DNA from 2 places in the Pseudoalteromonas sp. SIMBA_162 genome. Region 1 is predicted to be linked to the other one. Evidence: riboswitches for the same ligand, from Rfam matches in the RefSeq annotation. Region 1 holds a riboswitch; the other holds the start of a gene.

Region 1 (4,175 bases):
AACGCTACTTACTTTATTTGTTGTGCCAGCAGCGTATTATGCGCTTGCTCGTAACACACAATCGCCTGAATATTTACAACAAAAACTTAATAAACAAGCAGCCGAAAAACCGCTTGAAGAGATCTAAGCAAGCTAACGCGTCGTAACCTTGTTGTTATGGCGCTAAGCTTTAAGCTTTGCGTGACCTTTGTCAAATATTAGGAATAATTATGAGTTCAACAACGCAAGTAGCAACCTTTGGTGGTGGCTGTTTTTGGTGTATTGACGCAGCATTTAGGCGTGTAAATGGCGTGTCTGATGTAAGCTCGGGTTATACCGGTGGCAATACTGACAATCCAACATACAAATCAGTATGCAGTGGTACAACGGGCCATGCCGAAGTAGTAAAAGTTGAATTTGATAGCACTATTGTAAGCTTTGAAACATTGCTCGCTATGTTTTTTACACTGCACGATGCTACGCAATTAAATCGCCAAGGTAACGATATTGGCACACAATACCGAAGTGTTGTTTATTACCATAATGACGAACAACTTGCGCTTACTAACACTATGATTGAACAGCTACAAACCCATGTTAGTGAGCCTATTGTTACCGAAGTCAGCCCGGTGACAACTTACTACCCTGCTGAGCACTATCATCAAGATTACTACAACGAAAACCCACAACAGGGTTATTGCAGTATGTTAATCGCACCAAAATTACATAAGTTTGAAACCGTATTTAAAGAGTTTTTAGCTGAGTAAAAACACAAAAAAGCCCGGTAAAACCGGGCTTTTTATTTAGATTATTTAAAACTGGTAATCTATGCCAGCAAAAAAGCGGCGCTCTGGCGTGTTGTAGTAATACACCTGCCCTGTTGTAAAGTCAGCGTTAGAATCAACTGCGTTGTATTCCTTATCGAATACGTTTTCTATACGAAGCGACACCGTAATTTCATCATTTACTTGGTAATTGCCTGCTAAATTCCAAAGCGTATACGAGCCCAATTGCGAAACCGCTCCTGCTCGCTCACCGCGATATTGCATTGCAAGGCTTGTATCAAATGCACCAAACTGTTTTGCAAGCTCCCAATTAAAGGTTCGTTTGGCAACGTTTCTAAGCGCTTCGCCTGTTTCTTTATCTTCGGCACTTAGGTAAGCAAAATTCACATTACTATCAAAACCCAAAATTTGATTGGCTAAACTAAATTCAACACCTTCATATTGGGCCTCATTAATATTGGTGAGTGCAAAATTAGCGTCATAATCAATTTTATCTTCAATTTCATTTCTAAAAATAGCGACATCGACACGTACAGTATCAAAGTCGACGTTTAAGCCAAGCTCACGATTCACTGACATTTCAGGTTGAAGATTAGCATTGCCGTAAAGTGGAAAATATAAATCATTAAAGGTAGGTGCTTTAAAGCCCGTGCTTTGGCTTATTCTAAATGTAGCGTTTTCGGATAAGTGATAGCCAGCTGCCGCTGTGTACGTTGTTTCATGACCAAATTGCTCATCGTCATCTTGACGAACGGTTAAATTAGCAAGCAACTCGTCCGCATCGTAATATGCGCCAACAAATACCGCTAATACATCACGTTCCTCTACTTCAAACATGGTTGAGCTTTGTGATACGTCATCATTGTACCAATTAATACCACCACTAATGTTTAACGTGTCGTTTAAGCGGTATTGACCGTTATAGTCAATTTGTGATCGCTTAGTAACAAAGGTACTTGTTGTTGGCCCTTGAGAAAAATCAACATAACGGTTGTCTGAATCATCCGTTGCAAATGCTATATCAAGGCTGTGAGTTTGATTTTTATAGTCTTTATTCCAACCAGCCGAAAGCTGGTAATTTTTAAAACCCCCTCGCTCAATCGTACTATCGGCAGGACTAAAGCGGCTGTCGTAATCAGCAAAGCCTTCGCTGTATTGCCCTAGTAACTTAAAGTTACCGAAATGTGTGTCGGTATAGTTTACTTTAAAGCCAAGGTTTTTGTTTTCAAAACCGTCTTCATCGGGAGCAACACCTTGGAGTACATCAAAGTTGTCTGTTTTTTCAAATCCTGCATTAAAAGCCGTTGTTACATCGCCTGCTTTTACAGAGCCAGCAATCTGGTAGTCTTGGTACGCGTCAGATCCAAACGTAGCGCTAACCGAAAGGTTATCTGACTCCCGAGTAATAATATTAATAACACCTGCTAACGCATCAGAGCCATAAATAGCAGCACGTGAACCTTTAATTATTTCTATGCGTTCAATACTGTTTAATGGCACATTACTTAATGCTTTTTGACCAAGCGTTGCCGAACCAGTGCGTACACCGTCTATTAAAATGAGCGTATCACCTGACCCTGTACCTCGCAATGAAACACCGGCATTTTGGCCAAAACCGCCGTTAGGGTTAACCTGAAACCCAACTTGAGTGGTTAGTAGCGTTGGTAAGTCGCGAACATTACTGGTTTCAATGTCATTACGAGTTATAACATTTACACTCGCTAATACATTAGTAATTGATTGTTCAAACTTATTAGCGGTTACCGTAATGGTTTCGATTGATTGCTCTGCAGCAGATACAGATAGTGACAGCGCAGCAGTAATTGCAACGCCAAGAGTTGTTTTTTTTAACATGAAGTTCCCCTTCTTTGCCCACCGCAAAGAACTAAGTAAGATTACATCAAGGCCGGTCTCCGGACTCAGTAAATACATAGCTTTATGTATTACTTTACCGTTGCGGGGGCAGTGTTGGGATTGTAGTCATCATGAAAACGCACCAACTTCCCGATTATCTTATTAAAAAAATCAAACCATTGAAAAGATTAATAAGCACCTTGAAAATAGGCCGCTATTGTGAGGAGTTTAATAAAAAATGTCAACGGACGTCTATACAGCTAAAAAGCGAATCAATTAAAAACAAAAACTATGTAGCGTTTATAAAAAAAGCCAAATAACCTGCGCGGCTATTTGGCTTTTTATTTATAAAGCGCCCAAAAAGGCTTTTATAATTAATCGCGGAAGTTTTTAAACTGAAATGGCTGACCTAAATCGGCAGTACGCACCACTTGCATAGCAGCTTGTAAGTCATCACGCTTTTTACCCGTTACGCGTACTTCCTCGCCTTGAATAGCCGCTTGCACTTTTACTTTAGAATCTTTAATGGCTTTTACTACTTTTTTAGCCACATCTTTTTCAATACCTTGCTTTAGCGCAACGTTACGAAATACATTTTTACCTGCACGGCTAATATCTTGCAACTCTAAGCTCGCTACATCCATACCACGCTTAGAAACTTTACCCGCTAAAATATCAAACAATTGCATAACCTGTGAATCAGCTTCAGCTTTAAGTTTAATTGTTTTGTCGTTTAGCTCAATAGATGCATCAACACCTCTAAAGTCAAAGCGAGTCTCAAGTTCACGGTTTGCGTTATCAACCGCATTTTGTGCTTCGTTCATTTCTACTTCAGATACAATATCAAATGAAGGCATTGGTTTTCTCCTAACTATTCAATCTTAATTTTTATGACGCAATTATAACGCTAAAACTATAAATCTTTACATTTTTCTGCATCTTGTTCAGGTGCGATACTCATTTAGTTTGATATACTCAAGTTTCTTTTTTAAGCGACTCTAGGATTTTACGTGACAAGGCGTGTTTACCAAGCTGTTTTTTTGCTCAGCATCGTGGCGTTTACTTTTTTATTTGCCAAAGAAATAAAAGGCGCAGCTAACCTATTTCCACACATTGATAAAGTAGCCCATTTTGGGATTTTTTTTGTGCTTGCCATTATTATGGATAAAGCGTTTAAGCTTCCCTTATACGCACAAATTTTGTTATTGGCCGGTTACGGCGCATCAATTGAAATAATGCAAGACGCACTCCCCTACAGGCAGGCCTCTATTGGCGATTTTATAGCTGATTTTGCTGGTGCTGCTAGTTACTTTTTACTAAGAGTTATTTTTACACCTCGAAAAAAGAATCCCTATGACTAATATTTTAATTGTAGGCGATGGCGCTATTGGCTTGTTACTAAGCCACTTTTTAAGTCACAAAAATAATGTTCATGTTTTAACACGCAAACCAACCTGCAATACGCGTTTTTATAGCCGTAAAAATGCCCCGTCACATAACATTAATGCACGCTTTATTAATTTAAGCGATCTGGCGCAACAACCTAATTATGATGTT
Region 2 (4,175 bases), on a different contig from region 1:
TGAAACTTCGTTTTACAAGTAGTGAGCTTTAGGTATTTCAGCCATGCTCGTTCAATCGGATTAGTGGGTTCTTGTGAACCAGTTACTACAGCTACAAAATTTTCTTGGTGCTCATTTTGTGGTTCAATCGTCTTACTATATAAACCTTTTAAAACAATGCCATGTTGTTCTAGTATACTGGCTTCTAATAAGGTGAAATTTCCGCTGCGGCTAAAACCACGTGGAAAATTTTGATCATCATAAAATTGACGTTGGCTAACAAATGCTTGGCGTAGTAGTGAAATGTTAATGCTCATAGCTATATCCTCATACCCTATTAATTAGTTGGAGTATGATGCAAGTTTGGCAATTTTTTAAACAAGTTATTTTTATCGTGAGGATAAAAAAGTGGATATCGATTTATTAAAAACATTTGTTGAAGTAGTGCGCACGCGTCATTTCGGTAAAGCCGCAGAGAACCTCTATATAACGCAGTCGGCGGTCAGTTTTCGTATTCGTCAATTAGAGCAAGGGCTTGGTGTTAATTTATTTATTCGCCAGCGTAATAATATTCAATTAACAGCGCCTGGTGAACGGTTGTTGCCTCATGCGCAAATGATCATAACTGGTATGCAGCGCGCCAAAGTAGATGTAGCCCTTGCTGATAATATGCATAAACAAATTAGCTTGGCAGGGACGCCTAATATTTGGGATGCCTTTTTGCAGTTTGGTATTACTAATATTGTGTCGGCTATGCCGGGAGTCTCTTTGGTTGCTGAAGTTAAAGCCCAGCAAGAAAGCACGCGATTATTGCTTGAGCGCACGCTTGATTTAGCCATTTTATTTGATCCACCAAAAGTAGATGAGTTAGTTGTTGAGCGTATTTGTGAACTGCCTATTATTCCTGTAAGTGGGTATGACACTGCAACAAACGAAAACTTTTTTGATAATCAGTACGTGTATGTTGACTGGGGAACGACATTTTCACTTTGGCATGCACGCCAGTTTAACGGTAAAACCCCTCCTTACTTTAGAACAAGTACCGGACGAATTGCGTTAGATTTAATACTACAATGTGGTGGTAGCGCATTTATTCCACATGTTTTGGTTGAGCAACATTTAGAAAATGGTGAATTATTTCATGTAAAAAATGTAGAAAATACGTCAAGAGATATATTTGTAGCCTACCATAGAGATAACGAACAAAAGGAACTGATAGAAACACTCATAAATTTACTACCTACTATTAAGGCACATGCTTAGTAATTGGATTTTAAGTGGGTACATATTTGTATGATTGATGTTCATGTCCTTTTGATTTCATAAATAATGCAGTTTTATTAACTTTAAAAGTCAAAAATATTTCATTTGTAATATTTCTGTCATTTAGTGGTGACAAACTGCAGTCGTTTTAAAAATTAGTCTTTTGTGATTATCGAGGAAATAACATGAAATTTGTAAAATCGAGCTTATGTGTCGCTTTGCTAAGTGGTTTATCTTTTAATGTACTTGCTGACGTTGATGTTTACGGTAAAGCAAATGTGACTGTTCAGTCTACAGATGACGGCGAAGGGTCGTTCACTGAAATTAAAAGTAATGCATCTCGTTTTGGCCTTAAAGGTTCAGAAAAAATTACCGATGGCTTAGAAGCAGTTTATAAGTTTGAGTTTCAAGTTGATGTAACAGATGCAGACTCAAAAGGCGACGACGATAATATTTCTGCGCGTAACCAATATGTTGGTGTTAAAGGCTCGTTTGGTCAGGTTGTAGTGGGTCGTAACGACACGGCGTTTAAACAAGCGCAAGGTAAACTCGATTTATTTAATGACCTTGAAGGCGATATTAAAAACGTATTCAAGGGTGAAAACCGTTTAGGTGATTCAATTACATATACTTCTAACTCATACGAAGGTTTTAAAGTACTTGCTACTTTTATTGCTGAGGATGATGTAGATGCTGATAACGGTTACTCAATGGCAGTAACTTACGGTGATTCAGCACTTAAAAAGAGTGCGGTATATGCCTCAATTGCAGCTGACAGCGAAGTAAATGGTTACGATGTTGTACGTGCGTCAATCCAAGGTAAAGTTGAAGACTTTAAACTCGGTGCTATGTACCAAACTCAAGAAAAAGTAGACGGTTCAGCTGAAGGTGACGGTTACTTATTAAATGCAGCATACAGCATGGGTAAAAATACGTTCAAAGTTCAGTACCAAGCAATGGACTTTGACGATAGTGATGATAAAACAGCTATTTCAGTGGGTGTTGATCACAAGCTTAACAAGAACATTAAAGTATTTGGCTTTTACTCAAGCTTTGATATGGACAACAACGTAGACCAAGATTACTTAGGTTTAGGTATGGAATATAAGTTTTAACGACGAGTTAAAACACTCCCTTTTTAACCGCGCTGTAATTAGCGCGGTTTTTTTTGCTTTAAATTATTTACTTACCCGCCCATAATAGAGCTTCATTTGGAATGAGGTGCAATTCCTCAACTGTTCCCGCAACTGTAATTAGCGCTATGCTTTAAGTCAGATACAAATCAATTTTTAATGAGCGGGCCTACTCATGCTAATTTTAATGTACTCCTTTTTGGTGGTTGCATTACAAGTGGGTACTCGTGTCTAGGACAGAGTATTGCAAACTAAAGCACCATTATTAAACGTTCAAAATCTCTCGTGGGGAATAGCAAATAAACCTATTCTCAAACACATTAATGTGCAAATACCCGAAGGTAAATTTGTGGGCTTAATTGGCCCTAATGGTGCAGGTAAGTCGAGTTTACTGCGTTGTTTATATCGTTTTAATAAGCCTAATGAAGGGGTTATAGAGTTTAATAACCATGATATTTGGCAGCTTAAAAGTGATGAATATGCAAAGTGCGTTGCTGTTGTTTTACAAGAGGCGCCATCGCATTTTAATTTGTCGTTATTTGATGTTGTGGCTCTTGGCCTAACGCCTCATAAATCGTTATTTAGTTCAACATCGCAAAGCGAAAAACAACAAATCACTCTAGCTATAAAAACGGTAGGGCTTGAGCTGCATACAAATCAAAATTTTGAATCGCTCTCTGGGGGCGAAAAGCAGCGGGCACTCATTGCACGTGCTATTGTTCAGCAACCTCAGCTGTTAATTATGGATGAGCCCACTAGCCACCTTGATGTTAAATATCAAATACAGGTTATGGAGCTGGCAAAGTCTCTTGGTGTTACAGTATTTGCTTCGTTTCATGATCTTAATTTGGCTAGCGCTATGTGTGATGAGCTTGTCGTCATTAAAAATGGAGAAATAACGCATACCGGCTCTCCTGCAGAGGTACTGACTGAGCACATGCTTGATGATGTGTTTGGTGTATGCGCTCAGGTTAGTAACCATCCTCAAGAATCTCAATTGGGTAAAGTTACGCCTCATATTACCTACTTTTATGGTTACAAATAATATGTTAGCAATGCATGTACGCCATTCAGTTGCACTGATTATCTGTATTACTATTGCCTTAGTGAGTTTATTTTTAGCATTGAGCTTTGGTGCTGCAGATACCTCAATACAGGATGTATTTAACAGTTTTATTTATTTAAATGATGCTTCATTCACCAGCCGTATTATTTTTGAATTAAGAATGCCCCGTACATTATTGGCGTTTTTAGCCGGTGCCGGGTTAGCTATCGCTGGGCTAATTTTACAAACCGTGACACGTAACCCACTAGCAGATCCTTACTTATTCGGTATATCGTCAGGTGCTTCGTTTGGTGTAGTTGTACTTATGGCATTTGTGGGAATTAGCGCGGGTTTTATGCTTTCGGCCGCAGCCTTGCTTGGTAGCTTATTAGCAATGAGCTTACTTATATTAATTGCCACAAGGCAGCAGGGCGGGCAAGTTGAGTCTATGTTACTTGCTGGTGTTGCACTCTCGTTTTTATTTAGTGCATTTACGAGTTTGTTGCTTTATTGGAGCGAGCCGCAAGCCGTTGCAGCTATTTTATTTTGGACCTTAGGAAGTTTTGCTCGTGCGCAGTGGGCAACGCTTTGGATACCCTTTTTAGTGATTACACTGTGCACCTGCGTAATGATTAGTTTTAGGCGCCAGCTTAATGCCATGTTATTAGGGGACGAAAGTGCCATAACCCTTGGTGTTAAAGTGCATCGATTTAGGGTGCTGATGCTAATTTTAAGCTCCTTAATAACCGCTGTGC

What was found. Region 1 has a riboswitch for cobalamin ahead of R0J88_RS03600 (TonB-dependent receptor domain-containing protein). Riboswitches for the same ligand answer to the same signal wherever they lie in the genome.
Region 2: linked by a shared signal. The riboswitch ahead of R0J88_RS09650 (ABC transporter ATP-binding protein) and the one ahead of R0J88_RS03600 (TonB-dependent receptor domain-containing protein) in region 1 are both predicted to bind cobalamin.

Annotation. Positions count from the first base shown of each region.
Region 1 is NZ_JAWJBQ010000003.1:177,080-181,254, forward strand. Features, by position in the region: gene R0J88_RS03590 (efflux RND transporter permease subunit) at 1-127, shown strand, start outside; gene msrA (peptide-methionine (S)-S-oxide reductase MsrA) at 210-746, shown strand; gene R0J88_RS03600 (TonB-dependent receptor domain-containing protein) at 792-2,618, opposite strand; cobalamin riboswitch at 2,651-2,814, opposite strand; gene R0J88_RS03605 (YajQ family cyclic di-GMP-binding protein) at 2,993-3,475, opposite strand; gene R0J88_RS03610 (VanZ family protein) at 3,629-3,979, shown strand; gene R0J88_RS03615 (ketopantoate reductase family protein) at 3,972-4,175, shown strand, end outside.
Region 2 is NZ_JAWJBQ010000010.1:115,096-119,270, forward strand. Features, by position in the region: gene R0J88_RS09635 (DUF413 domain-containing protein) at 1-296, opposite strand, end outside; gene R0J88_RS09640 (LysR family transcriptional regulator) at 388-1,242, shown strand; gene R0J88_RS09645 (porin) at 1,428-2,357, shown strand; cobalamin riboswitch at 2,405-2,544, shown strand; gene R0J88_RS09650 (ABC transporter ATP-binding protein) at 2,620-3,420, shown strand; gene R0J88_RS09655 (FecCD family ABC transporter permease) at 3,422-4,175, shown strand, end outside.